DNA from 3 places in the Arthrobacter sp. sptzw32 genome. Region 2 is predicted to be linked to each of the others. Evidence: riboswitches for the same ligand, from Rfam matches in the RefSeq annotation. Region 2 holds a riboswitch; each other region holds the start of a gene.
The links. A riboswitch is a leader RNA that binds a small molecule or an ion and turns the genes downstream of it on or off. The one in region 2 is predicted to bind S-adenosylmethionine.
Positions count from the first base shown of each region.

Region 1 (9,890 bases), on a different contig from region 2:
ACTGTCAGGCTCCGCGCACGCGGTGAGCCGTACCCGCGGGGTTCGGTCTCCAGGGAGTCCATTGCCACCGGGCCTGCTGCGTCAATTCCGTCCAACACCCGCCTCAAGGGCCAACTCCACTCTGTTGTCCGGTGCTTTGTCTGTCGGGCCAGGCTTTCGCGGACCCAGTTTCGATAACCCCGGCCCCCGGGCAAATATTCCCCAAAAGTGCAAGACTAGAACCGACTTCGCCGCACCCGACGCGGTTCGTCCAGCCAGGAGGAAATTCATGTCCTTTGTCCGCACTCTCGCACGGCCAATGTTGGCCTCCAGTTTTGTTCTTGCCGGAATGGATAAGCTCAAAAATGCCGATGACACTGCGCAGCAGCTGTCACCGCTTCTGAGCAAGGCCACGGCGGCGCTGCCGTTCCGGACTGATGAGAAAACGCTGGCCCGGGTCATCGGCGGCACCCAGGTGGGCGCGGGTGTCCTCTTTGGGCTCGGGAAGTTTTCGCGGCTTTCGGCCACCGTGCTGACCGTCATTTCCCTCCTCAACACCTTCGTTGAATGGCGCAGTGCGGACATCAGCAGCAAGGAAGGGCGCGGGAACCGCCGCAGCCAGCTGCTGAAGAACCTCTCGCTGAGCGGCGGGGCACTCCTGGCGTCTGTTGACACCAACGGCAAGCCGGGATTGGCCTGGCGCGCTGAGCACCTGGCTGCCGATGCCAGGAAGGGTGCCGCGCACCTTGCCGCGGACGCCAGGAAGACCACCAACAAGAAGCTGAACAAAGCTGATAAGGCTGTACGCCGCGCCGTTGAACAGGCCACGGGGGCATAAGCAGGACATGACCGCAGCAGCCGCCGCCACCCAGGACAACGCAGGAACGTCCCTTCCCCACTGGCCTGCGCCTTTCGCATCTCGGCCTGTCGATGCCACTGTCAGGGTTCCGGGCTCAAAGTCGCTGACCAACCGGTACCTGGTACTTGCAGCGCTGGCCGAGGGCCCGTCACGCCTGCGCGCGCCGCTGCATTCCAGGGATTCGGCGCTGATGATTGATGCGCTCCGGCAGCTGGGCGCCACCATCACGGAGGTCCCGGGTGACGGCGCGTTCGGTCCGGACCTGGAAGTGGTCCCGCTCCCGGCGGGTGCGGCACCGTCCTCCACGAGGATAGATTGCGGCCTTGCCGGCACGGTGATGCGCTTTGTTCCGCCGCTGGCGGCGCTCCGTAACGGGGCCAGCGAGTTCGACGGCGACCCCCACGCCCGTAACCGGCCCATGGGGGCCATTATCGAAGCTCTCAAGGCGCTGGGGGTGGCGGTCACCGCCGAAGGCGGCAGGGCGCCGTCGTCGTTGCCGTTTGTGGTGGAAGGCACCGGAGAGGTGCGCGGCGGCCACCTGGTCATCGACGCCAGCGCGTCCTCGCAGTTCGTTTCGGCGCTGCTTCTGGTGGGCGCAAGGTTCACCGAAGGACTGCACCTTGAGCACGTCGGGAAGCCGGTGCCGAGCCTCGACCACATCAACATGACCGTAGCCGTCCTGCGCGAAGCCGGGGTTGTTGTTGACGATTCGGTTCCCAACCACTGGGTTGTTGCCCCGGGACCCATCCGCGCCTTCGACCAGAGGATCGAGCAGGACCTGTCCAACGCCGGTCCCTTCCTGGCCGCTGCCCTGGCATCCGGCGGAACAGTCCGCATCCCGGACTGGCCGGAACAGACGCAGCAGGTGGGAGACCTTTGGCGGACCATCCTCACTGAAATGGGCGCGGACGTCACGCTTCGGGACGGCGTCCTCACCGTAACGGGCGGACCTGAAATCAAGGGCGCCGATTTTGCGGACACGAGCGAACTCGCCCCCACCGTGGCAGCGCTCTGCGCGCTGGCCACCGGCCCTTCCCGGCTCAGCGGCATAGCGCACCTCCGCGGCCACGAAACCGACAGGCTGGCGGCGCTGGTCACCGAGATCAACCGCCTGGGCGGTGATGCCGAGGAAACCAGTGACGGTCTGGTGATCCGGCCCGCCCAGCTGCACGCCGGCGTCGTGCGCAGTTACGCCGACCACCGCATGGCCACGGCCGGAGCAATCCTTGGCCTGGCAGTGGAGGGCGTGCAGGTGGAGGACATCGCCACTACCGCGAAAACGATGCCGGACTTCCCCCGGCTGTGGGCGGACATGCTGGCCCAGGCAGGGCCGGCCACAGCCCGCGCGGAAGGTACCACCAGTGGCGCGCAGCACTGACTCCTGGGATGAATCCGATGTCCGCATCAGGCCCAGCAAAAAGGGTTCGCGCCCGCGCACCAAAGACCGGCCCAGCCACGACGACGCCGTAACCGGCCGGATCATCACCGTTGACCGCGGGCGCTACACGGCAGTGGTGGGCGAGGACTCAGGAAACGAACGGGTTGTCATAGCCGCGAGGGCCCGGGAGCTGCGCCGCAACCCGGTGGTGGCGGGGGATTTCGTCTCCCTTGTAGGTGACGTCTCGGGCGAACCGGACACCCTGGCCCGGCTGGTGAAGATCCAGGACCGCCGGACCCTGCTGCGGCGCAGCGCCGATGACACGGACCCGGTGGAGCGGGCTGTGGTGGCCAACGCGGACCAGCTGGTGATTGTGGTGGCTGCGGCCAACCCCGAGCCGCGCACCGGCTTCATCGACCGTGCCCTGGTGGCGGCATACGACGCCGGGATCGAGCCGATCCTGTTGGTCACCAAGGCGGACGTCAAGGATCCGGCGGACCTGCTGTCCAACTACACGCACCTGGACTTCCCGGTGATCATCAGCCGCACTGCCGACTCCAGCGCTTCAGGCATTGATGCCCGTTCCGACGACGGACTCTCCGCACGGCTCGACAGCAAAGCCGTGGCTGAGCTCCGCGCGTACCTTGATGAGAAAGTCACGGTCATGCTGGGGCATTCAGGGGTGGGCAAATCCACCATGGTGAATGCCCTGACCGGCGCGGAACGGGCCACCGGCGGGGTCAACGCCGTGACGGGGCGCGGGCGCCACACCTCGTCGTCGGCGCTGGCGTTGAGACTGGCAGACGCACCTGTAGGCAGCTGGATCATCGACACCCCCGGCATCCGTTCATTCGGCCTGGCCCACGTGGATCCGGACCGGATCCTGCGCTCCTTCCCGGACCTCTCCCCCGGCATCGAGGACTGCGAACGCGGTTGCAAGCACACCGCCACCGCGGTGAACTGCGGACTCGACGCCTGGGTGGGCGGCGGCCACGCCGGCGCCACGGGGGCAGCACGGCTCGCTTCGCTGCGGCGCCTGCTGGGCACCGACCCACGCCTGGAGGCGCAGGAGACCAAGGAACTGGGAAGCGTCAACTGACAAGGCCGACCTCCCAGCAGAACCCCGCACAGACGGTAGTTTGGAACCATGATCCAACCCGCTTCAAGCTACAACGATGACCTGCGCCTGGCCCACGTCCTGGCGGACTCCGTGGATGACCAGACCATGAGCCGCTTTAAGGCCCAGGACCTCCACGTGGAGACCAAGCCGGACCTGACGCCGGTCACCGACGCGGACAAGGCCGCAGAAGAAGCCATCCGCGGCCAGTTGTCCCGGTCCCGCCCGCGTGACGCCGTGCTCGGGGAAGAGTTCGGCAGCACCGGCCACGGGTCCCGCCGCTGGATCATCGACCCCATCGACGGCACCAAAAACTTCGTCCGCGGCGTCCCCGTGTGGGCAACCCTGATCGCACTGGTGGATGAAGGCGAGCCCGTCGTCGGAGTGGTGAGCGCACCGGCCCTGGGAAAGCGCTGGTGGGCGGCCAAGGGCATGGGCGCCTACATGGGACGGTCACTGGCGGCCGCCACCCGGCTCCGCGTCTCCAACGTCGCCAACCTGTCCGATGCTTCGCTGTCCTACTCGAGCCTGGGCGGCTGGAAGGAACGCGGCAGCCTGGACAATTTCCTGGGCCTTACCGAGGATGTCTGGCGGACCCGTGCGTACGGCGACTTCTGGTCCTACTGCATGGTGGCTGAAGGCTCGGTGGACATCGCCTGCGAACCCGAACTCAACTTGTACGACATGGCGGCACTTGTGCCGATCGTGGTCGAGGCGGGTGGCCGCTTCACCTCCCTGGAGGGTGAGGACGGGCCCTTTGGCGGCAACGCGCTGGCCACAAATTCCATCCTGCACTCCGAGGTTCTCCGCCGGCTGAACCCTGACCTTGACGATCTCCTCTAAGCGTCTGCATCGAACAATCAGCGGCGGGCGCCTCCCCAAGGAGGCGCCCGCCGTCGTTTTCTTCGGCCATAGCGGGACTTTTCAGTCGGTGCGTAACAAAACGCTTAACATTCCAGCCGGCTTCGAACCTTCCTGCTGCATGTCCTACGCTCTTAACCAGGTCACGAGTGCCAGCGCGAAACCCCGGTTTGCTGGCCGGCAACCCTCCAACCGCGGTGGGGTGCCCCGGGTGACGACCAGGCCGGTCCGGAACGGATGCGGCAAGCGCGGATTCCCGGTGCTGGGAGTCCTTTCAGAGTGAGGTCTGCCCGTGACTACTGCCACCGTCTCCCCCAACGCCGCCGCCCAGCCAGAATTTGTCCAGTCTGATGCTGCCGCCTTCGACGCCCGCCGGGCTGTTGCCGGGCGGCCGCTTTCCGCCGTCACCGGCGCCGAAATCCAGGCGCCGCTGATCTCCGGCGGGCACGTCCGGTACGCCAACCTCGACTACGGAGCCTCTGCTCCCGCCCTCTCCGTGGTCTCGGCCTACCTCAACGAGATCCTGCCGTTCTACGCCAGCGTCCACCGCGGAGCCGGCTACGCGTCCCAGATCAGCACGTCCGTTTATGAAAACGCCCGCAACATCGTGCGCGGATTCGTGGGCGGCCGTCCGGATGATTCGGTGATTTTTACCCGGAACACCACTGATTCGCTGAACCTGCTGGCTGGATGCCTGCCGGAAACGGATGGCCGGCCCGACGGCGACGTCCTGTACCTGGACATCGAGCACCACGCAAACCTGCTTCCGTGGCAGGGCGTCCCCCACCGCAGCATTGTCGCCGCCGACACCATCGCCGGGACCATCGAGTCGGTCCGCGCCGAACTGGAGCAGGGCGGCGTGAGCCTGCTTGCTGTCACCGGTGCCTCCAACGTCACCGGGGAAATCCTTCCCGTCCGGATCCTGGCCACTTTGGCCCACGAACACGGCGCACGGATTGTGGTGGATGCCGCCCAGCTGGCACCGCACCGCCGCATCAATATCGCAGCAGACGGCGTGGACTACCTCGCCTTCTCCGGCCACAAGCTCTACGCACCGTTCGGCGCGGGCGTGCTGGTGGGACGCACGGACTGGCTGGACGCCGGAACGCCGCATCTCGCAGGGGGAGGCGCCGTCAAGGAAGCAAGGCTCGACGGCGTCAGCTGGGCCACCGGCCCGGCCCGCCACGAGGGCGGCTCCCCCAACGTCCTGGGCGCAGCCACTCTGGCACGCGCCACACAGGTGATTGCCGGGCTTGACCAGGACCAGTGGCACGCCCACGAGTCCGCCATCCGCTCGTACCTGGTGGAAGGCCTGCAGAGGATCGACGGCGTAACCGTCCACACGATCTTCAAGGACACGAACCCGGACACGGACACCATCGGCGTGGTCAACTTCTCCGTGGAAGGCTACGACGCCGGACTGGTGGCCGCCTACCTGTCTGCTGAGCACGGTGTGGGCCTGCGCGACGGCCGCTTCTGCGCCCACCCGCTGCTGAAGCGTCTCGGCCTGCCCTCCGGTTCACTGCGCGCCAGCTTCGGCGTCGGCTCACGCCTTGAGGATGCCGAACGGCTCCTTGCCGGCATCGAGTCGCTGCGCCGCCACGGCCTTGGGTGGGACTACGTGGTGGACGCCGGGCGCTGGGTCCCCGCCAACGACACCCGCACCTACCCGCACTGGGCCCCCAACACGCCGGGAACCGCCGGCGCGGCCCCCTGCCTCGACGACTGAGCTCCCTGCCGGGAGCTCCTGTTGCTGCCCGCTGGTTCTGCCTTCTGGCCTTGCCGGCACGACGGGTACGGTAAATTCGAAGGATACCCAGGGCATCAGGCGAAGGAGGCCACACGTGGTACGGGGCGGCCCCAAACTTGATCACGGACGGCGACGGGAGCTCGGCCAGAGCTTCCAGGACGGTGGCCGGCATTACCAGCAGGTCCGCCCTGGCTACCCGGAAGAATCCGCGCAGTGGCTGGTGCCGCAGGGAGCCCTTGACGCCCTCGACGCCGGAGCCGGCACCGGAAAGTTCACCGAACTGCTGCTGGGCCTGGGCCTTACCGTCACCGCCTTGGACCCCTCCGCCGACATGCTCGAACAGTTGCAGGCGCACTACCCCGGCGCCACGGCGGTCCATGCCACCGCAGAGGCAACGGGCCTGCCACCGGAGGCCTTCGACGTCGTCAGTGTTGCCCAGGCCTGGCACTGGTGCGATGCCCTGGCCGCGAGCACGGAACTGGCACGCGTCCTGCGTCCGAACGGAACGCTGGGACTGGTCTGGAACCAGCTGGATACATCGGTTCCCTGGGTCCACCGGCTCTCCCGGATCATGCACGCCGGGGACGTGTACAAACCGGACTTCCGCCCGCTCGTGGGACCGGAGTTCAAGGGGCTTGAGGGCCATGTGACCCATTGGCAGGACCGCGTCACCACCACGGACCTGGTGGAACTCACCAAGTCGCGAAGCTATTACCTCCGCGCAGGTCAAGCAATCCGGGACAAGGTGCTGGCCAACCTGGACTGGTACCTCCACGAGCACCTGGGACACGGCCAGGATGAAGAGCTTGACCTGCCCTACCTGACGCTCACCTGGCGGGCCTTCAAAGCGTGACGGGAAACGGGCAACGGGTAGGCTTGGAGCTGTGAAGACCAGCGCGCCCTCCTCCTCCATCGAGGATTACGTCAAGGTCATCTATTCGTTCACTGAGTGGCAGGACAAGCCCATCACGTCCTCCCAGCTGGCTCAGCGGCTCGGTGTTGCCAATTCTTCAGTCTCCGAGATGGTCCGCAAGCTGAAGGACCAAGGGCTTGTCGACCACAAGCCCTACAGTGCCATCACGCTCACGGACGCCGGCGTTAGGCTGGCACTGTCCATGGTGCGGCGCCACCGCCTGATTGAGACCTACCTTGTCCAGCAGCTGGGCTACAGCTGGGATGAGGTCCATGACGAAGCTGAACTGCTGGAGCACGCAGTCTCAGACACGTTTATTGAGCGCGTTGCCGAAAAACTTGGGAACCCGCAGCGTGATCCGCACGGCGACCCCATTCCCACGGCGGACGGGAAGGTGCTGATGCCTCCGGCCCACCTGATGGGTGAGCTGGACCAGGGCCATACCGGCCGGATCACCCGGATCAGCGACGAAAACCCGGACCTGCTCCGCTACCTTTCCGCGGAGGAGATTGACCTCGACGCCGAAGTGGAGGTGGTGGGCCGCAAGCCGTTCGGCGGTGCCCTGGTAGTGCGGATCAGGAATGCGGGCAGGACCAGGGACTATGACCTCGCGGACGAAATCACCTCGGCACTGTGGGTGCACAGCGACCATCCGCACCCGGGCTGCCTGCTGGGAGAGAGCTGAATGCACGCCGGCATGCCGGCAGGCCGCGCGTGGCTTGCTGTTGCCGCCGGAGGCCTACTCGGCACTGAACTGCGGTACGGACTGGGGCTGGTGTTCCCGGATGCTGCTGGCTCGGTGCCGTGGGCCACGTTGTGGATCAACGTGGCGGGCAGCTTCGTGCTGGCCGCGCTGACTACTGTCTGGATCGCCAGGCCGCATACCGCGTTCTGGTTGCGGGCCGGGCTGGGGCCTGGGCTGGTTGGGTCCTTCACGACGTTTTCTGCGGTGGTGTTTTCGGTGGACCAGCTGGCCCGGGCGGGGGCGCATGTGTTGTGGGTGGCCTACCTGGTGTTGTCGGTTGTTCTGGGGTTGGCCGCGGCCGGCGTGGGATGGCGTTTCGGCACGCTGGTGGCCCGGCGCCACGAAAGCTTGCCTGGTACCCCCTCGTGATGGCTGCTGTTCTGGTGGGCCTGTTCGGCATCGCGGGAGCCCTTCTGCGCTTCGCGGTGGACAGCTGGTTCGCCCATCACACCTCCATCCGGACCGCCAATGCGGTTGGTGCTTCCCCTGCCGGTCCCGGTCCCGGTCCCGGTCGCGGCTGGAAGGCCAGGGCGAGGCTGCACTGGCCCTGGGCCACGCTGCTGGTGAACGTCCTGGGCTGCTTTCTCATCGGCGTTTCCCACGCCATGGCGCTGAAGCTGGGGCTGGCTCCGGAATGGCAGACGGCACTGGCAACGGGGCTGGCAGGCGGTCTCACCACCTTCAGTTCCTGGACCACGGCGACGGTGCGGCTGCTGGCTGAAGCGCGGTTCGGCTCCGCCATGTGGAATGTGGCGGCCAACCTTATCCTCGGCTTTGGCGCTGCCGGGGCCGGCCTTAAGCTGGCCGCTTAGCGCAGCCGCTGACGATTTGGCAGGCTCCCGTATGGTGGATGGTGATGATTAGCAGACGTGACGCGGCCATTGCCCTTGATGTACCGATGGAAATGGCCCAGCGCCACGGCCTTCCAAAGTGGATGACCGAGGCCGAACTGGGCGAGATCCTGGACAACCCGCCGCCCTGGCTGGTCCAGTCCCGCGCCAACCGTACCGGCAAGCGGGCTGTCTGGGTCCATCTTGAGTGCGCCGTCTGTGGATACGAAGAAGCAGCGCGGCCAAAGAAGTGGTGGCCCGACTTTACCTACGTTGTGTGCGGCCACCATCGGCCTGAGGATGTTCCGCGCGTGCGCGAGGGATACGTCCGCAGCGAGTTCGACGGCGTCGGCACGCGTTTCGTGGGCATTGCGGACGTGCCGGGGCAGGACTAGCGCTACACCAGCCACGGCATCTGCGGCCACCGCACCGTGCACGTTACTTTCCGTTGCTGGTCATCTCTTCGGGGACGGCGATGAGACGGATTTCCGTGCCGTCCCGGAGCACCGCGAGCTGGAGGGGTTCGCCGATGGCGTCCGAGAAGAGCAGCCGCTGAAGGCTTTCGGCATCGCTGACAGGGCGTCCGCCGGCGGCAAGGAGGATGTCCCCTGCTGCCAGGCCTGCCTTGTCCGCCGGAGAACCGGGAAGCACCTCCACCACCCGCAGCGCATCCCGCTGGCCCGTTCTGATGACGGCACTGGGGGTGAGCCGGGTTGGCGTGCTGACGAGGCCAAGGTAGGCCCTGCGTACCCGTCCATCCTTGAGCAGGGCCGAGATGATGCGCTGGGTGGTGGCGTTGATGGGGATCGCCAGGCCAAGGCCGGCACCTGCAACTGCAGTGTTGATGCCAACGATTCGGCTGTGCGTATCCGCCAGCGCTCCGCCGGAGTTGCCCGGGTTCAGCGCGGCGTCTGTTTGGATGACATCCTCGATGACCCGCCTGTTGCCGGCGGACCAGACAGGAATGGCCCGGCCGAGACCGCTGACTACTCCCGCCGTCACCGAACCGGACAGGCCCAAGGGGTTGCCCACGGCCACCACGAGCTGGCCTACCCGCAAAGACTCCGCAGCGCCGAACTGCGCCGGTGGTATCCGCGGTGGTCTGCCGTGAACTACAGCAAGATCGGACAACGGATCGGCGCCCACAAGCTCCAGCTCCATCCGGCTGCCATCGGCGAACACCGCGTGCCCGCGCTGGGTACCGGCTACCACGTGGGCATTGGTCAGAAGGTAGCCGTCTTCGGTGAAAAGCACGGCCGAACCGGCTCCTACACGCATGCGGCCGTTGCGGCGCGGGGCAGACATCTCCAAGGCGGCAACGTGAGGTGTAACGGCGGCGGCCACGCGCATGACTGTCTGCGAATACGAATCCAGCGCGTCGACGTCGGGCGCTTCCGAAACTGGCTCGCTGCTTTGGTTCATGGGGCACCTCCTGCATGTAGCCGGATCCCGGCGGTC
Region 1 covers NZ_JBNHEZ010000001.1:522,594-532,483, reverse strand. The annotation lists gene AC5RVN_RS02590 (sigma-70 family RNA polymerase sigma factor) at 1-62, opposite strand, end outside; gene AC5RVN_RS02585 (DoxX family protein) at 269-817, shown strand; gene aroA (3-phosphoshikimate 1-carboxyvinyltransferase) at 825-2,216, shown strand; gene rsgA (ribosome small subunit-dependent GTPase A) at 2,200-3,315, shown strand; gene hisN (histidinol-phosphatase) at 3,364-4,176, shown strand; SAM riboswitch class IV at 4,336-4,449, shown strand; gene AC5RVN_RS02565 (aminotransferase class V-fold PLP-dependent enzyme) at 4,487-5,923, shown strand; gene AC5RVN_RS02560 (class I SAM-dependent methyltransferase) at 6,039-6,797, shown strand; gene AC5RVN_RS02555 (metal-dependent transcriptional regulator) at 6,829-7,542, shown strand; gene AC5RVN_RS02550 (fluoride efflux transporter FluC) at 7,555-7,971, shown strand; gene AC5RVN_RS02545 (FluC/FEX family fluoride channel) at 7,971-8,414, shown strand; gene AC5RVN_RS02540 (hypothetical protein) at 8,459-8,827, shown strand; gene AC5RVN_RS02535 (S1C family serine protease) at 8,871-9,854, opposite strand.
Region 1: another riboswitch for S-adenosylmethionine. It lies ahead of AC5RVN_RS02565 (aminotransferase class V-fold PLP-dependent enzyme); the one in region 2 lies ahead of AC5RVN_RS09240 (DUF1737 domain-containing protein).

Region 2 (9,890 bases):
TGGCTGTCAGCCTCGCCACATTGTCCACATAGCGTGCTGCGAGTGGCCGGTTAAGCCAGTCCGCCAGCTTAAGCTCATGCGAAATATCCCGGTAAGTGTCTTCCACGGCACGCATCTTGGTGACAATGTCGGCGCCAAGCAGCATTACCGACACCTCCAGGTTCAGTGAGAAGGAGCGCATGTCCATGTTGCTGGATCCGAGGACGGCCACTTCGTCGTCGATGGTGAAGTGCTTGGCGTGGAGCACAAACGGGGCTTTGTACAGGTAAATCCGGACGCCGGCTTCCAGAAGGGCCTCATAGTAGGAGCGCTGGGCATGGTGGACCAGGAACTGGTCGCCCTTCTCGGAGACGAACAGCTCCACGTCAACCCCGCGCTGGGCAGCGGTGGTGATGGCGTAGAGCAGCGAATCGTCCGGGACGAAGTACGGGCTGCAGATGGAGATCCGGCGCTGGGCGGAGTAGATGAGGGTATTGAAGAGCCTCAGGTTGTTTTCCGTGATGAATCCCGGGCCGCTGGGCACCACCTGCGCCGTGACGTTGCCGGGACGCGCATCCGCCGGGAGCTGCAGTTGGTGTTCCAGGGATTCGTCGGTCTCACTGAGCCAGTCGGTGGCAAAAACGACGTTGAGGGTGGTGACGATCGGCCCATGCAGGCGGGCCATCAGCTCCACCCACTCCCGGCCCGCCTTGCGGTGCCTCGGGTTGTTGTAGGACGGCTCAATCAGGTTCTGCGAGCCGGTGAAGGCGGTCTCGCCGTCGATCACCATGATTTTGCGGTGGTTCCGCAGGTCGGGGCGGCGCCACTGGCCGTGGATGGGCAGGAGCGGAAGCATGCGCTTCCACTGGATCTTGCTGGCCTTGAGCCGTTTCAGGAGCCGGTTGTAGCCCTTGACCCGGAGGGTGCCGATATGGTCGAACAGCACCCGGACTTCCACGCCCCGTTCGGCCGCTTCCTCAAGCGCCGTCAGGAGCTCGTCGGTGATGTGGTCCGTGCTCATGATGTAGAACTCGGCATTTACGAACTTTTTCGCCTTCCGCACCGCCTGCGTCATGTGCAGGATCGAGTCCGGGTAGCCGGGGATAAGCTCCACGGAATTGCCGTCCACCATGGGCAGTGAGCCCAGCCGCCGGTTCAACTCCGCCGCGGACCTCACCCATTCGGGGCCCGGGTAGTCGCTCTCCACGTCCGCCAGCGAGGAGATCCCGGCGCGCACCCGCTCGTTGACCTGCTGCTGCTGCTCCCGCCGTCGTTTGGACAGCTGGAAGTTGCCGAACAGCAGGAAGAGGATGATGCCCAGAAACGGGACAAAAAAGATGCCCAGCAGCCACGCCATCGCTGTGGTGGGCCGCCGGTTGCCGGGGATGATGCCCAGGGCCAGCACCCGGATCACCAGGTCGGCGACGGCCAGCAGCACCACGATCCATGTCGGCGCGGAACCGGCAAGCGAAAATGGCCACAACACGTGTATTCCCCCCGGAGGATGGGCTCCCGGCGGACGGATTCCGGCCAGGGCACTCTGCCCAGCTTATCCGCAGGGACGCCGCACTAAGCTGGAGCCATGACCTCTCCAGCTTCTGTGGTTCTTGTATTCCTCGACCCCGCGTTCCCGGACGGCCGGCTGGCCGATGCGTCCAAACCCCAGTTGTTGGTCACGGACCAGGGTGCGACCCGCGGCGACGGCATCTTCGAGACCATGCTTGCCGTGGACGGCAGCGTCCGGAAAATCCAGGCGCACCTGGACCGTCTGGCGGGATCCGCAGCAGCACTGGACCTGACCATTCCCCGCGAGGAGGAATGGCGCCGCGCCATCGCCACAGCCCTGTCCGAACACCGGACCCAGCACCCGCCCGTGGCCGGGTCCGACGACGAACTGGTGGTCAAGCTGGTAGTGACCCGGGGAGTTGAGGGTGCCCCGGCCCCCACGTCGTGGGTGCAGGTTTCTCCTGTCGGGTCGGCCGGACGCCGCCAGCGCGAGGCAGGCATCGACGTCATCCTCCTTGACCGGGGCTACGACAGTGAGGTTGCCGAACGTGCACCCTGGCTGCTGCTTGGCGCGAAGACGCTCTCCTACGCCGTCAACATGGCTGCCTTGCGGCACGCCCACAAACAGGGCGCCGATGACGTCATCTTCATCTCCTCGGACGGCCGCGTGCTGGAGGGACCAACGTCAACTGTTCTGATGGCGCACCTGGAAGCGTCCGACGACGGCGCTCCCGTCAAGCGGCTCATCACTCCACAGCTGGACAGCGGCATCCTGGCGGGTACCTCCCAGGGTGCTTTGTTTGCGGCCGCGAAAACGGCCGGGTGGGAACTGGGGTACGGTCCGCTGGAGCCCCAGGACCTGCTGGACGCGGACGCCGTCTGGCTGATTTCCAGCGTGCGCATGCTGGCCCCGGTGAACCGCATTGACGGCAAAGAGGTGGGCACCCCGTCGGTGCAAAAAGAGCTCACCGCGGAGCTGAACGAGCTGTTCGCGGCAATCGAATAGGTTTTGCCTTTGGGGCCATGTTCCTGGCGCCCCATCAGCCGTAGGGTGTGGTGCGGGGCGACACCGCACTGCTGGAGGACCAGCAGGACAGGGATGCGGTGGACCGCCTGGGCCTGGAACCATGGCAACCCGGCGAGAAAGCCCACTACATCAGGTTCTCAGCCACAGTGATGACCGCCGCCGCTTCAAAGTCAATGCACCGGATATTTTGAACACCCGTCTCACTGACCGCCGGCGGGCTTCCTTCGAGTAGCCGGAGACTGAGGGTAATTCCAAACGCTTGCTGAATGTGTAGCCTACTAGTAAGGTCTACATTGTAGATAAGGCACTAGCACCGCCCCAGCTATCCGCTCCAAAGGAGCTGATCATTACTCCATGGCCCCGTGCAGGGCATTGAGTCTCTCGCTGCTGTAGCCGAACGGCGGTACACACGCACTTAGCGAAGGGACGCCGTCATGGCACATTCGCAGTTCGATATTTTTCTCCAAGAAGCCACTTACCTGGACCAGTCCTCTGGCCACAACCTCAATGACGACCGCCTCTACGGGCTTTACACCAGTTGGTGCTACATCAACCAGCAGGTCCCCGGGAGGGAAGCCTCTTTTTGGGCAGCCATGAAACACCGGATCACCCCCGGCTGCAACGGCCTCCGCATGAAGGGCCCGGCCGCCACTGACTACATCCTGGCGAGTTCCCCGGGGCTCGTATAGGCATCGAAGAACCAGAAAGGCGTGAAGCGCTGCCCAGCCGGCAGCGCTTCACGCCTTTTGTTTTAGTTATTTGCCTCCGGCGGCCTTCAAAGGTTTCCTTAGGTGGGGATGAACCGGAAGAGGAATCGGGTGCGGACCATTACCCACAGCAGTCCCAGCACCAGTGCGTAGGCTGCGGTGTTCAGCAACACGTCACCCTGCCGAAGAGCCGGAATGTTGGCGATTACGGCGATGAGCGCTACGTGGAGGATGAAGACGTACAAGGTTGCCCGGCCCAGGGGAATCAGGAACCAGCCCAGGGCCCGTTCCACCGGCTTCCAGTAAGCCGTCAGGAAGGCGTAGGCGGCCACCACCAGGACCATGACGTTGAGGAGCCGGCCCGGAGCCAGATACGTGCGGCCAAAAAAGAGGTCGTACATGGTCCTGTACGCCGCATCCGGCACAAGGCCGAGCCGCACATCGAAGCCGTTGGCCAGATACGGGTTGCCCCAGGACAGGAAGGCGAAGACGAGCGCTGCCGCCGTGCACGCCAGCACGATCCCCGTGTGTCCGGCGAGCCAGGCAACCACCCTGTGCCGGTGGAACCCAGCCACCAGGCCGATGACAAACAGCACCTGCCACACCAGCAGCGGGAACGAATCCTCGAACTGGGAAGGCAGGATGCGGAACCGCGTCACCGCTCCCATTGCATACACGGCCAGGGTGGCCGCCAGTACCCACAGGGTTTTGCCGCGGTTAAGGGCCGCCAGGATCAGTGGGCTGGCAAGGAGCAGCACTACGTACAGGCCCATGATGTTGAACTGCCACGGGCCGACCTGCAGCAGCAGGATGGCCGGCAGGACCTGGGGCGGCACAGGAAACTGGAACAGTGACTCCATGCCGGCGTACAGGTCGTAGGTGCGGCCGGCGGCGTCGGACCCGGCCCCGCCGGTGCCTTGGTCCACGAACGTGGTTAGGGTGTCGGTTTGGAAGAAGGGCAACAGCGAGGCCAGGAACACCCCCAGAAGGACCACCAGCGCCGTGAGGTACAGCTTTCCCGCCCGCCGCGAGGTCAGGTCCACCACCGTCCCGAAGTCTTCCTTGACCCTTGGTCCGTACACCATGCCCACCACCAGGCCGGAGAAGAGGACAAAGAGCTCCGCCCCGGACACGAAGCCCACGGCCTCCTGGGTGAGCAACTGAAACAGCGACGTCATCCCCAGGTGGTTGACCACCACAAAGACGATGGCCAGTCCCCGCAGCAGGTCCACCCGGGAATCCCTGGAGGAGGAGTCGGCGTAAGCCCACGCTGTTGCCGCGTTCACGCGCCGGGGAACCTGCCATAGCGCCACGAGCAGAATGACCAGCGCCGCGGCAACAGTCCAGGAAGCAGGGCCTGAAAGGGTGTTGGCCCGCACGTGCCCGCTGCCTGCCACAACCTCCGTGACCGGCCCGGTGACCAGCGGGGAAGCCTGCAGCCTCTGCCGGGCTGCGTCTGCGATGGCAGGGTTCCCGGTGAGCAGCCAGTTGATGCCAGCCACACCCGTGTCTCTGGTGTTTGTGCGTTCATCCCACACCACCGCGGCGGTCCTGGTGAATTCGGTTGATCCTGCGGCGCCGAGGACCTGGTCCCACCAGGAGGCTTTGATCTCCATTTCGGTGGCGCCGCCGGACGCCGGGCTGTAGAAGGCGGACGTCTGCAGCAGGAACGGCTTATCTTTACCCTCCGAATACGTTGCGTAAAAGTTTTCGCTACCCGATGCAGTAAGCATTTCCTGAAGTTCGCCCTGCCGGGGAACGGTATTGACGGGCGCCCCGCCGGCCGTGTCGTCGTGGAATGCTGTCAGCCCCACCCAGTCCACCGCCTCGTCCCCCGGATAGTAAGGGCTATAGGCCGCGTCCGAGCCGTCCCACGCGCCGTCGCGGTTGGTATCGAGCAGGGCGAAACCTTCGCTTCCCGGCACCGGCACATTCCGGTGCCGGTTGAAGGGGTAGTCCTTGCCCAGGTAGGGCTCCCACACCATGGCGGTACGGCCGCCGTCGAGATTGTTGAAGGCTGCGGCGACGGCCTGGAAGGCGGACCGGTAGGCGCTGGGCTGCTGGCCCCATTCCACCCAGCTGGCATTCATGTCGGGGGCAAAACGGATCAGCACGTGGCCTTTGAAGTTGCCTGTCAGATCGGCCACTTCGCCGGCGAATGCTGAAGCGGTGTCTGCAGTGATCTGGTCCAGCGGAACCGTGGGCTGCACCGTGAGCATTGCATGTGCGCCTTGTTCACCTGACTGTTCCAGGAAGCCCCGGATGTCATTTTTCTCCGAGGCGCGGAACGGGATGGCTATGTCGTGCCCGAGCAGGGCCGGTGAGGCACCCAGGCGGCCGGCGAAACCGGCAGCGGTGTCCTCGCCCCATTCCAGCACAGCGCCCAGCAGCGGCTTGCCGTCGCCCGGAAAGGTCTCTGCCGCACGGGCTGGTCCCGCCGGCAGCACTATCAGCAGGACTGCCATCAGCATCAAAACAAGGAAGGCGGCCGTGGCGCGGGTCAGGACCAGCAAGCCGTTGCGGGAAGTCCGGGCAGGCAGCGGGCTGTTGTGCCCGCGCTTGGGCGCGGCGGCTGATGACGTGCTGATGGGACCCCCCGAAGCTGATACTCCAATGACGGGGCGGCCTGCCCCAAAAGAACTTTATCCGGCGTCAATATGTGCGGCACGCCAGGTGCCTTGACGCCGGAGCGAGTCCCGCCGTCGTGGGTTACCGAAAGTGACGTGCCGGCCGCTCAGCGGGCAGGGCCGGTTCAGTTACGGAACATGACGACGACGGCGGTGCGGGCATGCCCGCCAAGTGTTACGTTTTTTGGGAGTAATGAGTACCGGTGCCAAGCCCTGACTAACCGGTCGGCAACCCTCCTTCCGCGGCGGGGTGCCTCAGGTGAATACTCGGCATATCGACCGAATCGTGTTGCAAGCGTGAGAGAAGGAGATCCGTCGTGTCTGACGCACCTGCCCCTGAAGAGAGACTTTCGTACCGGCTCGTCACCGGCCCGGACGACCGGACATTCTGCGAACGGATTTCGGCCGCCCTGGCCGAGGGCTACGTGCTTCACGGCAGCCCGGCCGCCACCACCAACGGCGGCCAGGTGATAGTGGCGCAGGCCCTGGTCCTTCCGGCAGCCATCGCCTCCGCTGATGCCGCCGTTGCCACCGCGGTGGATAACCTAGAGGCCGCCGGCGAGGACCTCGAGTTCGACGGCGAGGGCCACGCATGAGCTACGCGGGAGACCTGACGCCCCAGGAGGCGTGGGACAAACTGGAGCACGGAGCCATCCTCGTGGATGTGCGGACCGAGGGCGAATGGGCCCACATCGGCATTCCTGACACCAAGGCCACCGACAATGATCCGCTGTTCATCCAGTGGACGTTTCCGGGCGGCATTCCCAACCCCGACTTCATCAGTTCCCTCACCCAGCAGGCGCCGGAAGACTCATCGACGGAGCTGATCTTCCTGTGCCGCTCGGGGCAGCGGTCCATCGCGGCTGCGATTGCTGCCACCCAGGCCGGTTTTACGTCCTACAACGTGCTGGAGGGCTTCGAGGGCGAGCCGGACCGCTACGGCGAACGCACCGTCAACGGCTGGAAGAACCGCGGCCTGCCCACCAACCTCGGAAAGAACTAAGTGACCTTCAACGAAGACGCCGCCGGCTGGAGCAGCAACACCCAGGCCGTGCGCGGCGGGCTGGACCGCACCAATTTCCAGGAAACCAGCGAGGCCGTGTTCCTGAATTCCGGGTTCGTGTACGAATCCGCAGCCGCTGCTGAACGGGCCTTCACCGGTGAGGACGAGCGCTTTGTGTACTCCCGCTACGGCAACCCGTCCGTTGCCACCTTCCAGGAGCGGCTCCGCCTCCTCGAGGGAACCGAGGCATGCTTTGCGACGGCGTCGGGCATGTCCGCGGTCTTTACCGCTTTGGGTGCCCTGCTGGCTGCAGGTGACCGCGTCGTGGCCGCCCGGTCCCTGTTCGGTTCCTGCTTCGTCATCCTGAACGAGATCCTGCCGCGCTGGGGTGTCGAAACGGTTTTTGTGGACGGGCCTGACCTGGAGCAGTGGCGCTCTGCGTTGTCCGAGCCCACCACCGCTGTGTTTTTTGAATCCCCCTCCAACCCCATGCAGGAAATCGTGGACATCGCCGCGGTCAGTGAGCTGGCACATGCCGCAGGTGCCACTGTGGTGGTGGACAACGTTTTCGCCACTCCCCTGCTGCAGCGCTGCGGCCAGCTCGGCGCCGACGTGATTGTCTACTCCGGCACCAAGCACATCGACGGCCAGGGCCGGGTGCTGGGCGGCGCCATCCTGGGCACCAAGGAATTCATTGACGGCCCGGTCAAGCAGCTGATGCGCCACACCGGTCCATCGCTGTCCGCCTTCAACGCCTGGGTGCTTACCAAGGGCCTGGAAACAATGGCCCTCCGCGTCAACCACTCCTCGGCGTCAGCCCTGCAGCTGGCCGAATGGCTGGAACAGCAGCCTGCCGTGAGCTGGGTGAAGTACCCGCTCCTGAAGTCGCACCCGCAGTACGAGCTGGCGGCCCGGCAGATGAGTGCCGGCGGGACGGTCCTGACCCTGGAACTGGCGACGACGGGTGCCCGCTCGGGCAAGGAGGCTGCCTTTGCGCTGCTGGACGGCCTCCGCATCATCGATATCTCCAATAACCTGGGCGACTCAAAGTCCCTCATTACCCACCCCGCCACCACTACTCACCGCGCAATGGGTCCGGAGGGCCGCGCAGCCATCGGCCTGAGCGACGGCGTGGTGCGGCTATCCGTGGGGCTGGAGGACGTGGACGACCTGATCGGCGACCTCGAACAGGCGCTGAAGCAGATTTAGCCTAGACGGAGAGCTGGACGGCAATGCCGTCACCTGCACCGACCTGCGCTTTGTCCCTGATCTCCTTCTTCACCGGCAAAAGGTAGGAATCGCTCTTGGTGTCCCGGAACAGCGAGGTCTGCCAGGAGTGCTCTCCGACCTTCGCGGTGACCTTGATCGAGCCGAATGCCGTCCCGGCACCTGCAGCGCGGACCCGGATGTCATCAGCGATGTCCGGAGGCAGGGTCACAAAATGCCATCCTGCCTCACCGGGGTACAGCCAAAGTTCTGCTTCAAAGGAATACGAGGCCGTCACCCGCCGAGTATGGCACGAACCCGTTACTTGTGACCCGCGCTTCACAGCTGAGCTGGTCCTCGAGGACGCCCTGCTGCCCTTCCCGCCTACTAGGGCTGACGAACCCGCAGCAGATCGGGCGTTTCTTCGACCTTCGACAGATCCAGGGTGCCACGCATCGTCACCTCTACCGCATGCCTCACCACTGCGCCGAAGCCCAAATCCTCAGGTGCTGCAGCGGCCAAAGCTCTGTCGCGGATGCGGCGCTGTTCAGCTGCCCCAGTTCCACGGGCAATGACGTCCTCCACCCCTTGCCGGGCAAGGGAAAGCTCGCCCTGCTCCTGCAATACCGGCGCGAGATAGTCCACCAGTGAACGCACTACGTCTGCGGCGCGCGCCGGCCGGAAGGAGCCGAAGTCCAACAGCTCTCCGCTGAGTCCTCCGCTGCTGGCCTGCCAGGAGGCCATCCGCAAGAGTACGGTGGGCACCGGCGCCGGATCGATGCCCTGGCGCCACTCACGGCCCGCCGTCTCCACGAGCGCACGGACGAGAACGGCAAGAAGGGCTGCATCCTCGGCCCGGAGGCAAACGTCTGCCACACGGACCTCCACAGTGGGGTGGTTCCGTGACAGTCGGGCATCGAAGTAGAGCATCCCTTCGTCCAGCATGACTCCGCTGTCCAGCAGCCGGGTGACCACGCGTCGATAGGCAGAATAGGTCCCATAGATCCCGGCTGGACCGGCAGTGGGCCAGCGGTTCCACGCCTGGGTACGGTAGCTCTCGAAACCGGTCTGAAGTCCGTTCCAAAAAGGCGAGTTGGCACTGACAGCGGTCAGGACCGCAAGCTTGTCCCGGATCCGGTCCAGCACGGCCACGCCCTCGTCAGGGGACTCAACGTAGGTGTGGACGTGGAAGCCGCAGGTCAGCTGCTCCTGTGCGGTCAAGCCAAATCGTTCCAGCATCCTGGCATAGCGGGGATCGGGAGTGGTATGGCTCGATAACCCGAGGGGCGAGGTGGCCAATGCCGCCACCCGGGCATTGTTCTGCCTGGCAGCGTTGTCAGCGAGCGTCCGCCCTGCCCGGATTTGTTCCAGCAGCACACCGTACTCCAGGCAGGGCCGCGTCTGCGTCTCAATCTGCTCCAGCTTAAGTTCGGCACTCAAGCCCATCCCGTCGTCGTCGTAAACGGTTTTGTCTTCCGTTTCGAGGTCCCGAAAGTCATCCGGGGCGTCGTCGGCAGCCACCCTGCGGCCGGAAAGCAGGGCATCAGCGAGGGCGAGCGGCTCCCCGCTCTCCGGGTCAACGATCAGGAGCTCTTCCTCAACGCCGAATGTACGCATACACACATTCTGCGGCAGGTAAAGGTTTTTGGACGGTCCTCAGGACTTCATGACGAAGCGTGAATGCTTAGTCCTGGAAGTACTCCACCTTTGCCCCGATGGCATTCAGCCGCTCGGCCAGGTCCTCATAGCCGCGCTCGATGACGTAGATGTTCCGCAGCTCGGACACGCCCCTGGCCGCGAGCATGGCCAGCAGCAGGCAGGCTGCGGGGCGCAGT
Region 2 covers NZ_JBNHEZ010000004.1:61,869-71,758, reverse strand. The annotation lists gene cls (cardiolipin synthase) at 1-1,465, opposite strand, end outside; gene AC5RVN_RS09260 (aminodeoxychorismate lyase) at 1,562-2,491, shown strand; gene AC5RVN_RS09255 (hypothetical protein) at 2,542-2,703, shown strand; gene AC5RVN_RS09250 (hypothetical protein) at 2,947-3,201, shown strand; gene opgC (OpgC domain-containing protein) at 3,300-5,690, opposite strand; SAM riboswitch class IV at 6,036-6,150, shown strand; gene AC5RVN_RS09240 (DUF1737 domain-containing protein) at 6,164-6,442, shown strand; gene AC5RVN_RS09235 (rhodanese-like domain-containing protein) at 6,439-6,849, shown strand; gene AC5RVN_RS09230 (O-succinylhomoserine sulfhydrylase) at 6,850-8,058, shown strand; gene AC5RVN_RS09225 (DUF1905 domain-containing protein) at 8,060-8,353, opposite strand; gene AC5RVN_RS09220 (glutamate--cysteine ligase 2) at 8,443-9,672, opposite strand; gene AC5RVN_RS09215 (UDP-N-acetylglucosamine 1-carboxyvinyltransferase) at 9,740-9,890, opposite strand, start outside.

Region 3 (9,890 bases), on a different contig from region 2:
CCGCCTCTGCACTGATTGCTCCAGGGGCGGTGATCGGCCTGTGCGGCGGCACCACCAGCACCGCACTGGCACAGATCCTGGCCACCCGCGAGGACCTCAACGCGCCTTCCAACCAGCCCACCCTCACGGTAGTAACCAATGCGATCAATATCGCCGGGCAGTTGGCGGTCCGGCCAAACATCAAGGTCATGGTGACCGGCGGAATCCTTAATCCGCGCTCCTATGAACTCGTGGGGCCTTACACGGACATCATTATGCAGAAGGTGGTGCTGGACATCGCCTTCATCGGCGTCAACGGCATTGACCCTGAAGTGGGACCAACCAACACGGGGGAGGGGGAGGCCTCGGTGAACGCCCTGCTAGCCAGCAGGGCACGCGTTTCTTATGTGTTGGCTGACTCGTCCAAAGTAGGGGTGCGCGCCTTTGCCACCATGGACGGCTACAACTTCACCCGCCTCATTACGGATTCAGGAATCTCGGCACGGGACAAGGCGGCCTTTGAAGCCAACGGTACGGAAGTGACTGTGGCTGCCAGCTAGTTTCAGCTGTGTGCCAGCCGGACGGTAAGGGCAATCAGCCCGGAACCAGGAACTGCAGGCAAGATGGGTACATGCTGGTTCCCTCCCGCCGTCGTTTGAAGATTGAAGTCTGGATTGTCCTGGGCCTGTCCCTGGGCCAGTCTGCGGTCTACTCGGTGGTGCAGCTACTGGACAAGATGACACGGGCGCCGCTGGCAGAAGGCACGTCCACGCTCAACCGCTCCCAGAGCACTCGTGAATACTTTGACCTGACCTACCAACTGCTGGACATCATCTTCGCGCTGGTGCCCGTGCTGCTGGTGATTTACTTCCTCACGGACCAGCGGCAGGCAGCCTCCGGTGACAGCAACGCGGGTTCGGCTTTCCGCAAGCTCGGATTCAACTTCGAGCGGCCTGGCCGGGACCTGTTCCAGGGGTTGGGACTGGCGGCTCTGATAGGTATCCCGTCCCTTGGCCTTTACGCCGCGGGGAGGGCTCTTGGAATTACTACGGCCATCATTCCCAGTGCGCTCGACGCGTATTGGTGGACAGTGCCGGTGCTGATCCTCTCGGCAGTGCGCCATGCCGTGGTGGAGGAAGTCATCGTGGTGGGCTACCTGTTGAACCGCTTTGGGAAGTTCGGCTGGAGCGTACCGCTGTCCATCGTCGTGAGCTCGGTGCTCCGCGGCACCTATCATCTGTACCAGGGCTTTGGCCCCTTCATCGGCAACGTGGTGATGGGCCTCGTTTTCGCGTGGCTGTATACCCGGACGCGCCGCGTCATGCCCCTGGTGATCGCCCATGCCGTGCTGGACATCGTGGCCTTCGTCGGCTTCAGCCTGTTCGGCAAGGCCATAGGACTGGGGTAAAGGCTCAAAATCCGTGAAGGTCAACCGCCGCGCGCGTGCAGGAACCGTTCGATGCAGTCCTCTCCGGGGGAGTGCGCGACGAGGACAAAGTCCACGTGGCCGCGTGTAGCGTCTTCCGGCACGGTCTGGAGTTGGCGTGGCAAGTGTGGTGGTTCCCAGTCGTGGTGTTCGGGTTTGTAGTGCCTGCCGGTGGGTGAGGTCCAGCCCGGCGGTTGGGTGCTGGTGGCCCTGGTGGGTTTCCAGGCGGTGGCGTGTTTGAGGCGGTGGTGCGTGGGGCAGAGCTGGCCGAGGTTGCTGATTCCGGTGGTTCCGCCGTGGTGCCAGGCGGTGAGGTGGTCGGCTTCGTTGTCCAGGGAGTTGTTGCTGCACCCGGGGAACGTGCATTTGCCGTCCCGGAGCTGGAGCGCTTTCTTCATGGCTTTGGTGAGGCGGTAGCTGGTCCGACCGATCTCCAGTGGCGCGCCGTCGCGGGGGTCCACGAGGACCCGGTAGAACGAGTTGGCGCCGTTGGTGACGAGGTCTCTAACCATCGAGGGCGGGATGGGTCCGTAGCCGTCCAGCATGGCGGGTTCGTCGGTGAGGCCGAGCAGGGAGAACACGGGCACGGTGACCAGTACCTGTGGCCGGATCGATGACGATGGCCCACGATGCGTTCCTGTACCTGCATCAGAGTCTGCAGCCGGGCCTGCGTCTGCGCCTGTATCGTCACTGCTGCCGGTAGTGGTTCCGCCGCTGATCATGTCCCCGCTGCTGAGGAGGGCTCCGGCGAACTGGTCGGCCCGCAGTTGGGTGAGGGTGCGGTGTTCGTTGGAGCCCTGCATACCCCTGGCGATGGCGGTGAGCCGGTTCCAGCCCGCTACCGCCTGGTCAGCGGGCAGGTAGGCCGAGAGCCAGGCCATCCCGTCCTGGTCAGGACGGTATTCCATCCGCCGGTCGGCCACACCCCTGGTGTGCCGCTGGTCGATGGACTCGGCGTGGTGGCGTTCCCGCCAGATCCGGGCTTTGGCTTTGAACCGGCACGCCGGGATGTCCCCGATCGGCGCGGCCGTGGATGGTATGGGTGTATCCGGGCCCAGGAAGTGGGCTTCGAGGGCGGCGGCGCCGGAAGGGTCCAGGGTGGCGGTTTCCTCCACCATGACCTGGGCGTGCCGCCACGAAATCGTCCCCGTTTGCAGGGCCGAGAGGGTCAGCGGCAACCCTGTGACCAGGGCGTGGGAGGTGGCCAGGAACGCACCAGCGGCACGGCCGCCAAGGGCCAGGAGGCTGCCAATTTCCGCGGCGACCGCCATCTCTCGCGCCTGCACCGGGGTTCCCGGCGCCGCGACAGCATGGACGGTGTCCGCGTACGTCACCGCCGCCCGGGCCTTCAGCCCTGTGACCCGTGCCTCCACGGTGGCCGCGCCGGAGAGGATGTCCAGGCAACCATCGGCCAGGGCAGCCAACGGATCAGCACCATCAACCACCCCGGAACCCGGAGCCTCCGCTTCGGCATAAAGCACGGCAAGGGCGGCATTGATGTCCTCAAACGCCTTCGCTACCGCCGCTTTTCCCATACACCCATCATGGCAAGGGGGTCTGACAATACCGGTTGGAGTGGATGCGCAGGCAGCTGAACTACCCGTTGCCGCGCCGTCATCCGCGGGGTGCACCAGGAAACGGATTCGGCCGCCATCAGCGGGTGACGCCGTTGTCACCTGCTGATGGCGGCCGAAGCTCAGGAAAGAGCGAGCTGGTATATCCGACCGTACGGAAGCCCGTACGGAAGCTCGGGCATCAGCCCCGCAGCCCCGCAGCTCCGCCGGGGACAGTCAGATCGTGACGGCTCCGTTGGCGGTCTCGAACGTCACCGAAAGGATCCCGGGGGTTCCGTGCGGTGCCACCCACTCCACGGCCACGTCCTCGAGCGGCTTCTCTACCGGCTCACCCAGCCATTCAGTAACGCGCTCAGCCGAACCGGCAATGGTCAGGCAGCTCATCTTGACGTTGGTTTCGTAGGCGTTGGACGGGTGCAGGGTCGGGTCGCCCTCCCACTTGAGCATGTACGGAACCTGCGGGTCTGCGATCAGACCGAGGATGCCAATCTGTTTCCAGACCAGTTCGCGGCCGTCGGGAAACTTACGGTTTCCGTTGACCGAGGAGCGGCCAAGGCGCTCTTCGAATGGTGCCAGGTCGTCAACCTCGACGCACCAGCCCATCCAGCCGCCGCCGGCGGCAGACCGCGCACGCACTGCCTGTCCGAAGGGAGCCTTGTCCGAAGCGGGGTGGTCCAGGACCTCCACCACTTCGAGGTACTTGTGTCCCGCAAGCGGGATGATCATATTCCGGGTTCCGAACCGCGGGTGTACCCCGCCCTTCACTGCCTCAACGCCGAGGGCAGAGGAGATACGTTCGGTGGTGGCAGCCAGGCCATCGTGTTCACAGGCGTAAGAGACGTGATCCATGCGCATGGCAACATCTTGGCACTTTGTGATCGGGCTCTCAGCTAAGGCAACCCTTACTGGGATTTTCCCGTGGAAGCACTGGTTTTTCTGCGCAGGTCCCCGAAATCTTGAGGACTATGTTCGTCATAATCCTGTTCGGCCGTGTCTGCACGTTCCTACACTGAGCTCAGGTCATGAGTGCCAGCACGAAGCCCCGGCTTGCTGGCCGGCAACCCTCCACCCGCGGTGGGGTGCCCCGGGTGAGGACCTGGTTGTCCGGCAACGGCCGGATGGCAAGCGCGGCCCGCGGTGCTTCCCAGCATGCCGGGCCCATGTCAAAGGAGCCTTACTTGTCCAACGGATGGTCTTTTGAAACCCGCCAGATCCACGCAGGGCAGGAGCCGGACGGTGCCACCGGCGCCCGGGCCCTTCCCATCTACCAGACCACGTCCTTTGTCTTCCCCAGCGCTGAAAGCGCCGCCAACCGCTTTGCCCTGGCCGAGCTGGCACCCATTTACACCAGGATCGGCAATCCCACGCAGGAAGCGGTGGAGCAGCGGATCGCCAGCCTGGAAGGCGGCCTGGGAGCGTTGCTGCTCAGCTCCGGCCAGGCCGCCGAGACCTTTGCCGTCCTGAACATCGCCGAGGCAGGGGACCACATCGTCGCCAGCCCCAGCCTCTACGGCGGCACCTACAACCTCTTTGCCCATACACTCAAGAAATTCGGGATTTCAGTCACCTTCGTGGCAGATCCGGACAACCTGGACCAGTGGCGCGGGGCAGTCCAGCCCAACACCAAGCTCTTCTTCGGCGAAGTGGTGTCCAATCCGCGGCAGGACGTCCTGGACATCGAAGGCGTGTCCCAGGTGGCGCACGACGCCGGCGTTCCACTGATCGTGGACAACACCCTGTCCACCCCGTACCTGATCCGGCCGCTCGAATGGGGTGCTGACATTGTGGTGCACTCAGCCACCAAGTACCTCGGCGGCCATGGCTCCGCCATTGCCGGAGTGATCGTCGACTCCGGAAAGTTCGACTTTGGCAAGGACCCTGCCCGGTTCCCGGGCTTCAACACCCCGGACCCCACCTACAACGGGCTTGTCTACGCCCGCGATCTCGGCGCAGACGGTGCCCTCGGCGCGAACCTGTCCTACATCCTGAAGGCCCGTGTGCAGCTGCTGCGGGACCTCGGCTCGGCGGTGTCGCCTTTCAACGCCTTCCTCATCGCCCAGGGTCTGGAGACGCTGAGCCTGCGGGTGGAACGGCATGTTGCCAACGCCCTGGAAGTTGCCCAGTGGCTGGAAGCGCGTGACGACGTCGAATCGGTCGCCTATGCGGGGCTTCCCTCCAGCCCCTGGTACGAGCGGGGCCGCAAATACGGCCCCAAGGGGACCGGCGCCATCGTGTCGTTCAACCTTGCCGGTGGCGCGGAGGCGGGCAAGCGTTTTGTAGACGCGCTGGAGCTGCACTCCCACGTGGCGAACATCGGCGACGTCCGGTCGCTGGTGATCCATCCGGCGTCGACCACCCACAGCCAGCTGTCGCCCGAGCAGCAGGTGGTGGCGGGCGTGAACCCCGGCCTGGTGCGGCTTTCGGTGGGGATCGAACATATCGATGACATCCTGGCCGACCTCGAAGCCGGCTTCCGCGCGGCCAAGGAGGCCACCGGAGCCTAGCCCTCCCACAGGGTGGGCGCCCGGGGGCAGCAACGGGCCGGGGAAGTCACAACCAGTCACACTCTTGGCGGCAGGCAGGGGCTGTTTCGTACACTCGAACCAGGTCATGAGTGCCAGTGACAGCCCCGGCTTGCTGGCCGGCAACCCTCCTTCCGCGGCGGGGTGCCCCGGGTGAAGACCTGGCCTGCCGGTCATATGACGGCGGGCAAGCGCGTAGAAGAGGTCTTGCCATGACGGTTACCGTCACCCGTACAACTGTCCCCGAACACGGCATTGTCCGCTACGCCTCCATCGGCGGGCTGAAGCTCGAAGCCGGCGGTTACCTGCCGGACGTTGTTGTGGCCTACGAAACCTGGGGCACCCTGAACGAGGACGGCAGCAACGCCGTCCTGATCGAACATGCACTGACCGGCAGCACCCACGTGACCCGGGGCGACACCGAGGAGCCCGGTTGGTGGGAACAACTCGCCGGGCCGGACGCACCAGTGGATACCAACCGCTTCTTCGTGGTGTCCGTAAATATTGTGGGCGGCTGCTACGGCTCGACCGGGCCCTCGTCGCCTGCCCCGGACGGAAAACCGTGGGGTTCGCGTTTTCCGCTGGTGACCCTGCGGGACAGCACCGTGGCCGAAGCCCGGCTGGCAGACCAGCTCGGAATCCGGAGCTGGTACGCCGTGTTGGGCGGCTCAATGGGCGGCGCCCGCGCCCTCGAATGGGCCGTCACCTTTCCGGAACGGGTGCAGCGCTGCGCCGTGATCTCCATTGGTGCCGCGAGCACGGCAGAACAGATCGCCTTCGCCCAGGCACAGACGCTCGCCATCCGGCAGGACGCCAACTTCAACGGCGGCGACTACTACGGCGGCCCCGCCCCCGAGGAGGGGCTGGCCCTCGCCCGGCGGATCGCCCACATCACGTACCGCTCTCCGGTCGAGCTGGACGGCAGGTTCGGCCGTGCGCCGCAGGCTCCCGAATCACCGTTTCAAGGCGAGCAGCTTGCAGCGCGCGGGCGCTACCAGGTGGAAAGCTACCTGGACCACCAGGGCAGCAAACTGGTCCAGAGGTTTGACGCCAACAGCTATATCGCCATCACCGAAGCGCTCATGAGCCATGACATCTGCAGGGGGCGTGGAGCCCTCGTCCAGACCCTGTCCGCTTGCACTGCACGGTTCTTTGTAGCGGCGGTGGACTCTGACCGGCTCTACTTCCCGTCCCAGTCATGGGAACTGGCCCGTGCCCTCCCCGGCGAGGTAGACGTCCACCTTATCGAGGCACCCATCGGGCACGACGGATTCCTCACGGAGATCGCCCAGCTGGGGAGCCAGCTGCGGGACCATCTTTCGGAGTAGCCCCGGCCCCACAAGCCTGCCCGTGTGCATTAATGCAGATGCACTCTGCATCATTCGGCGTTGAGCTGCGCGTTTGGGAGGACCATACTCGATGGGACCCGGCGGTTCGTGACCAAAACCACACGCATCCGCTACAGACTGTCCCAGTGGTGTCGAAGACGACGCCGAAGGAGTTCACATGAGTACGGAACACTCCGCCGCACGGCGGCCAGAGGAAACCGACGTCAAATCCACAGGCCTGAGGAAAGTAGTGACGGCCTCCATGGCCGGCACCGTAGTTGAGTGGTATGAGTTTTTCCTTTATGCCTCGGCCGCCACCCTGGTGTTCGGCAAAATGTTCTTCCCCAACTCAGGGACGGAACTCGACGGCATCATCGCTGCCTTCGTTACTTACGCCGTAGGCTTCGTGGCCCGCCCGATCGGCGGCATTGTCTTCGGCCACTTCGGGGACAAGTTCGGCCGCAAGCAGTTGCTGCAGCTGAGCATCATCCTGGTGGGCGTGGCCACCTTCCTCATGGGATGCCTGCCCACCTTTGCCCAGATCGGTTACTGGGCCCCGGCCCTCCTGGTGTTCCTGCGCTTCGTCCAGGGCTTCGCCGTCGGCGGGGAGTGGGGCGGCGCCGTGCTGCTCGTTGCCGAGCACAGCCCGAACAAGTCCCGCGGGTTCTGGTCCAGCTGGCCGCAGTCCGCCGTTCCCCTCGGCAACCTCCTGGCCACCGGCGTGCTGTTCACCCTTTCTGCCACGCTTTCCCAGGAAGCATTCCTCGGCTGGGGCTGGCGCGTCGCCTTCTGGCTCTCGGCCGTGATCGTGATCGTCGGCTACTACATCCGCACCAAGGTCCAGGACGCCCCGATCTTCATCGAAGCCCGCAAGGAAGTCACCGTCGAGAAGAAGGGCTACGGCGTCGCCGAAGTCTTTCGCCGCTACCCCCGCGGTGTCTTCACCGCCATGGGCCTGCGTTTCGCCGAGAACATCCTGTACTACCTCGTGGTGACGTTCTCCATCACCTACCTGAAAGTGGTCGTCCAGACCGACACCTCCCGGATCCTCCTGCTCCTGCTGGTGGCGCACTTCATCCACTTCTGCGCTGTCCCGCTCGTGGGAAAGATGTCCGACAGCTTCGGCCGCCGGCCGGTCTACATGGCGGGCGCCATCCTCGGCGGAACCTGGGGCTTTTTCGCCTTCCCCATGATGGACACCGCCAACGACATCGTCATCCTGGCCGCCATCACCATCGGCCTCCTCTTCCACGCGCTGATGTACGCAGGGCAGCCGTCAATCATGGCCGAGATGTTCCCCACCCGGATGCGCTACTCTGGCGTCTCCCTGGGCTACCAGGTCACCTCCATCGTTGCCGGTTCGCTGGCACCGATCATCGCCACTGCACTCTTGAGCAACTTCAAGTCCTCCACCCCGGTGGCCCTGTACCTGCTCGGTGCCTGCATCGTGACCGCCATCTCGGTGTTCTTCCTCAAGGAGACCCGTGGCATCTCGCTCCACGACGTGGACGCGGCAGACGCCAAGGGCACGGCCGACCTGCTGGCAGCGGCCAAGAAGTAGGCTCCGGCACCCGCCACCGCACAACACGCAGACTGCCCGACCCGCGACAACGCAGGCCCGGGCAGTTCGGCCGTCAGCCCCATCGACGAAGTCAGGATTTCCCATGAAAGCAGCCGTTCTTTACTCCACTGTCCCGCCCGGAACGAGCTACACCGACGCGCACCCCCTTCGGGTCGAGGAGCTCGACCGGCCGGAACCCCGGGCCGGCGAGCTGGGCATCACCATCACCTGCTCAAGCCTGTGCCACTCCGACCTGTCAGTGGTGGACGGTTCCCGCGTCCGGCCCCTTCCCATGGCACTGGGGCACGAGGCCGTAGGACGCGTTGCCGCAGTGGGGGAGGGCGTGACGGATGTTTCCCCCGGAGACCACGTGGTCCTCGTCTTCGTCCCCAGCTGCGGTGCCTGCCGCGCGTGCCGGGCAGGCCGCCCCGCACTCTGCCACCGCGCTGCGGAAGTCAACGGGACCGGGGACCTCCTGCACGGCGAGGCCCTGCTGCGGACGCCTGCAGGGGAACGGATCAACCACCACCTGGGGGTCTCGGCGTTCGCCGACTATGCAGTGGTGGCGCGGGAATCGGTGGTGGTTATCGACGACGACGTCCCGGACACTGTTGCAGCAATGTTCGGGTGCGCCGTACTCACCGGAATGGGAGCGGTAATGAACACCGCTGCAGTCCAGCCCGGCCAGTCAGTGGCGGTCTTCGGACTCGGCGCCGTGGGGCTTTCGGCCGTTATGGCCGCCGCTCTCGCGGGTGCCTCCTCCGTGATTGCCATCGACCCGAATGCCGGCAAACACGGGCTCGCCCTGAAGTGCGGCGCCACGGCGGTGGGGACGCCGGACGAGGCTTCCCGTCTTATTGCTGAGGCCGCGGGTGACGGCGTGGACACTGCCATCGAAGCTGTGGGATCAGCACGTGTCATCACCTCCTGCCTTGAACACGTGACCCGCGGCGGCGCCGTGGTCTCCGTGGGACTGCCGCACCCCACTGCGGAGCTGACGGTGCCCGCGCTCCAGTTCGCGGGAGCGGGCAAGCGGCTGCTCGGGTCCTATATGGGCGACGCCGTTCCAGGCCGGGACATCCCCCTCTATCTCCGGTACTGGCGGGAGGGCAGGCTCCCCGTTGAGCTGCTGCACACGGACACCCGGCCGCTGGAGGAGATCAACGAAGGCCTCGATGCGCTCGCCGCAGGACAGGTGGTAAGGCGGCTCTTCCAGGCCTGACATGGATCCTGCTCCAATTGCAGCAGGATCACGCGCCCGCCGCATCAGGCTGCCAACAGATCCTGGCGTTCCGCCACCTCTTCCTGCAGCGCAGCAATCACGGCCTGCACCCTGGCGGACCGCAGCGCTTCCGGCCGGGCCACTGCCCAGATGGGCACCTGGCGCTGGAAGGAGTCCCGGAGCACCGGAACGAACCCTGGATCCCGGGCCACCATAAAGCTGGGAAGCAACCCGATGCCGGCACCGCGGCGTACCGCCTCCACCTGGGCGAAAATGCT
Region 3 covers NZ_JBNHEZ010000003.1:151,411-161,300, reverse strand. The annotation lists gene AC5RVN_RS07315 (DeoR/GlpR family DNA-binding transcription regulator) at 1-539, shown strand, start outside; gene AC5RVN_RS07310 (CPBP family intramembrane glutamic endopeptidase) at 611-1,387, shown strand; gene AC5RVN_RS07305 (HNH endonuclease signature motif containing protein) at 1,408-2,940, opposite strand; gene AC5RVN_RS07300 (VOC family protein) at 3,196-3,834, opposite strand; SAM riboswitch class IV at 3,998-4,113, shown strand; gene AC5RVN_RS07295 (bifunctional o-acetylhomoserine/o-acetylserine sulfhydrylase) at 4,158-5,483, shown strand; SAM riboswitch class IV at 5,586-5,701, shown strand; gene metX (homoserine O-acetyltransferase MetX) at 5,714-6,829, shown strand; gene AC5RVN_RS07285 (MFS transporter) at 7,008-8,390, shown strand; gene AC5RVN_RS07280 (zinc-binding dehydrogenase) at 8,494-9,612, shown strand; gene AC5RVN_RS07275 (LysR family transcriptional regulator) at 9,657-9,890, opposite strand, start outside.
Region 3: another riboswitch for S-adenosylmethionine. It lies ahead of metX (homoserine O-acetyltransferase MetX); the one in region 2 lies ahead of AC5RVN_RS09240 (DUF1737 domain-containing protein).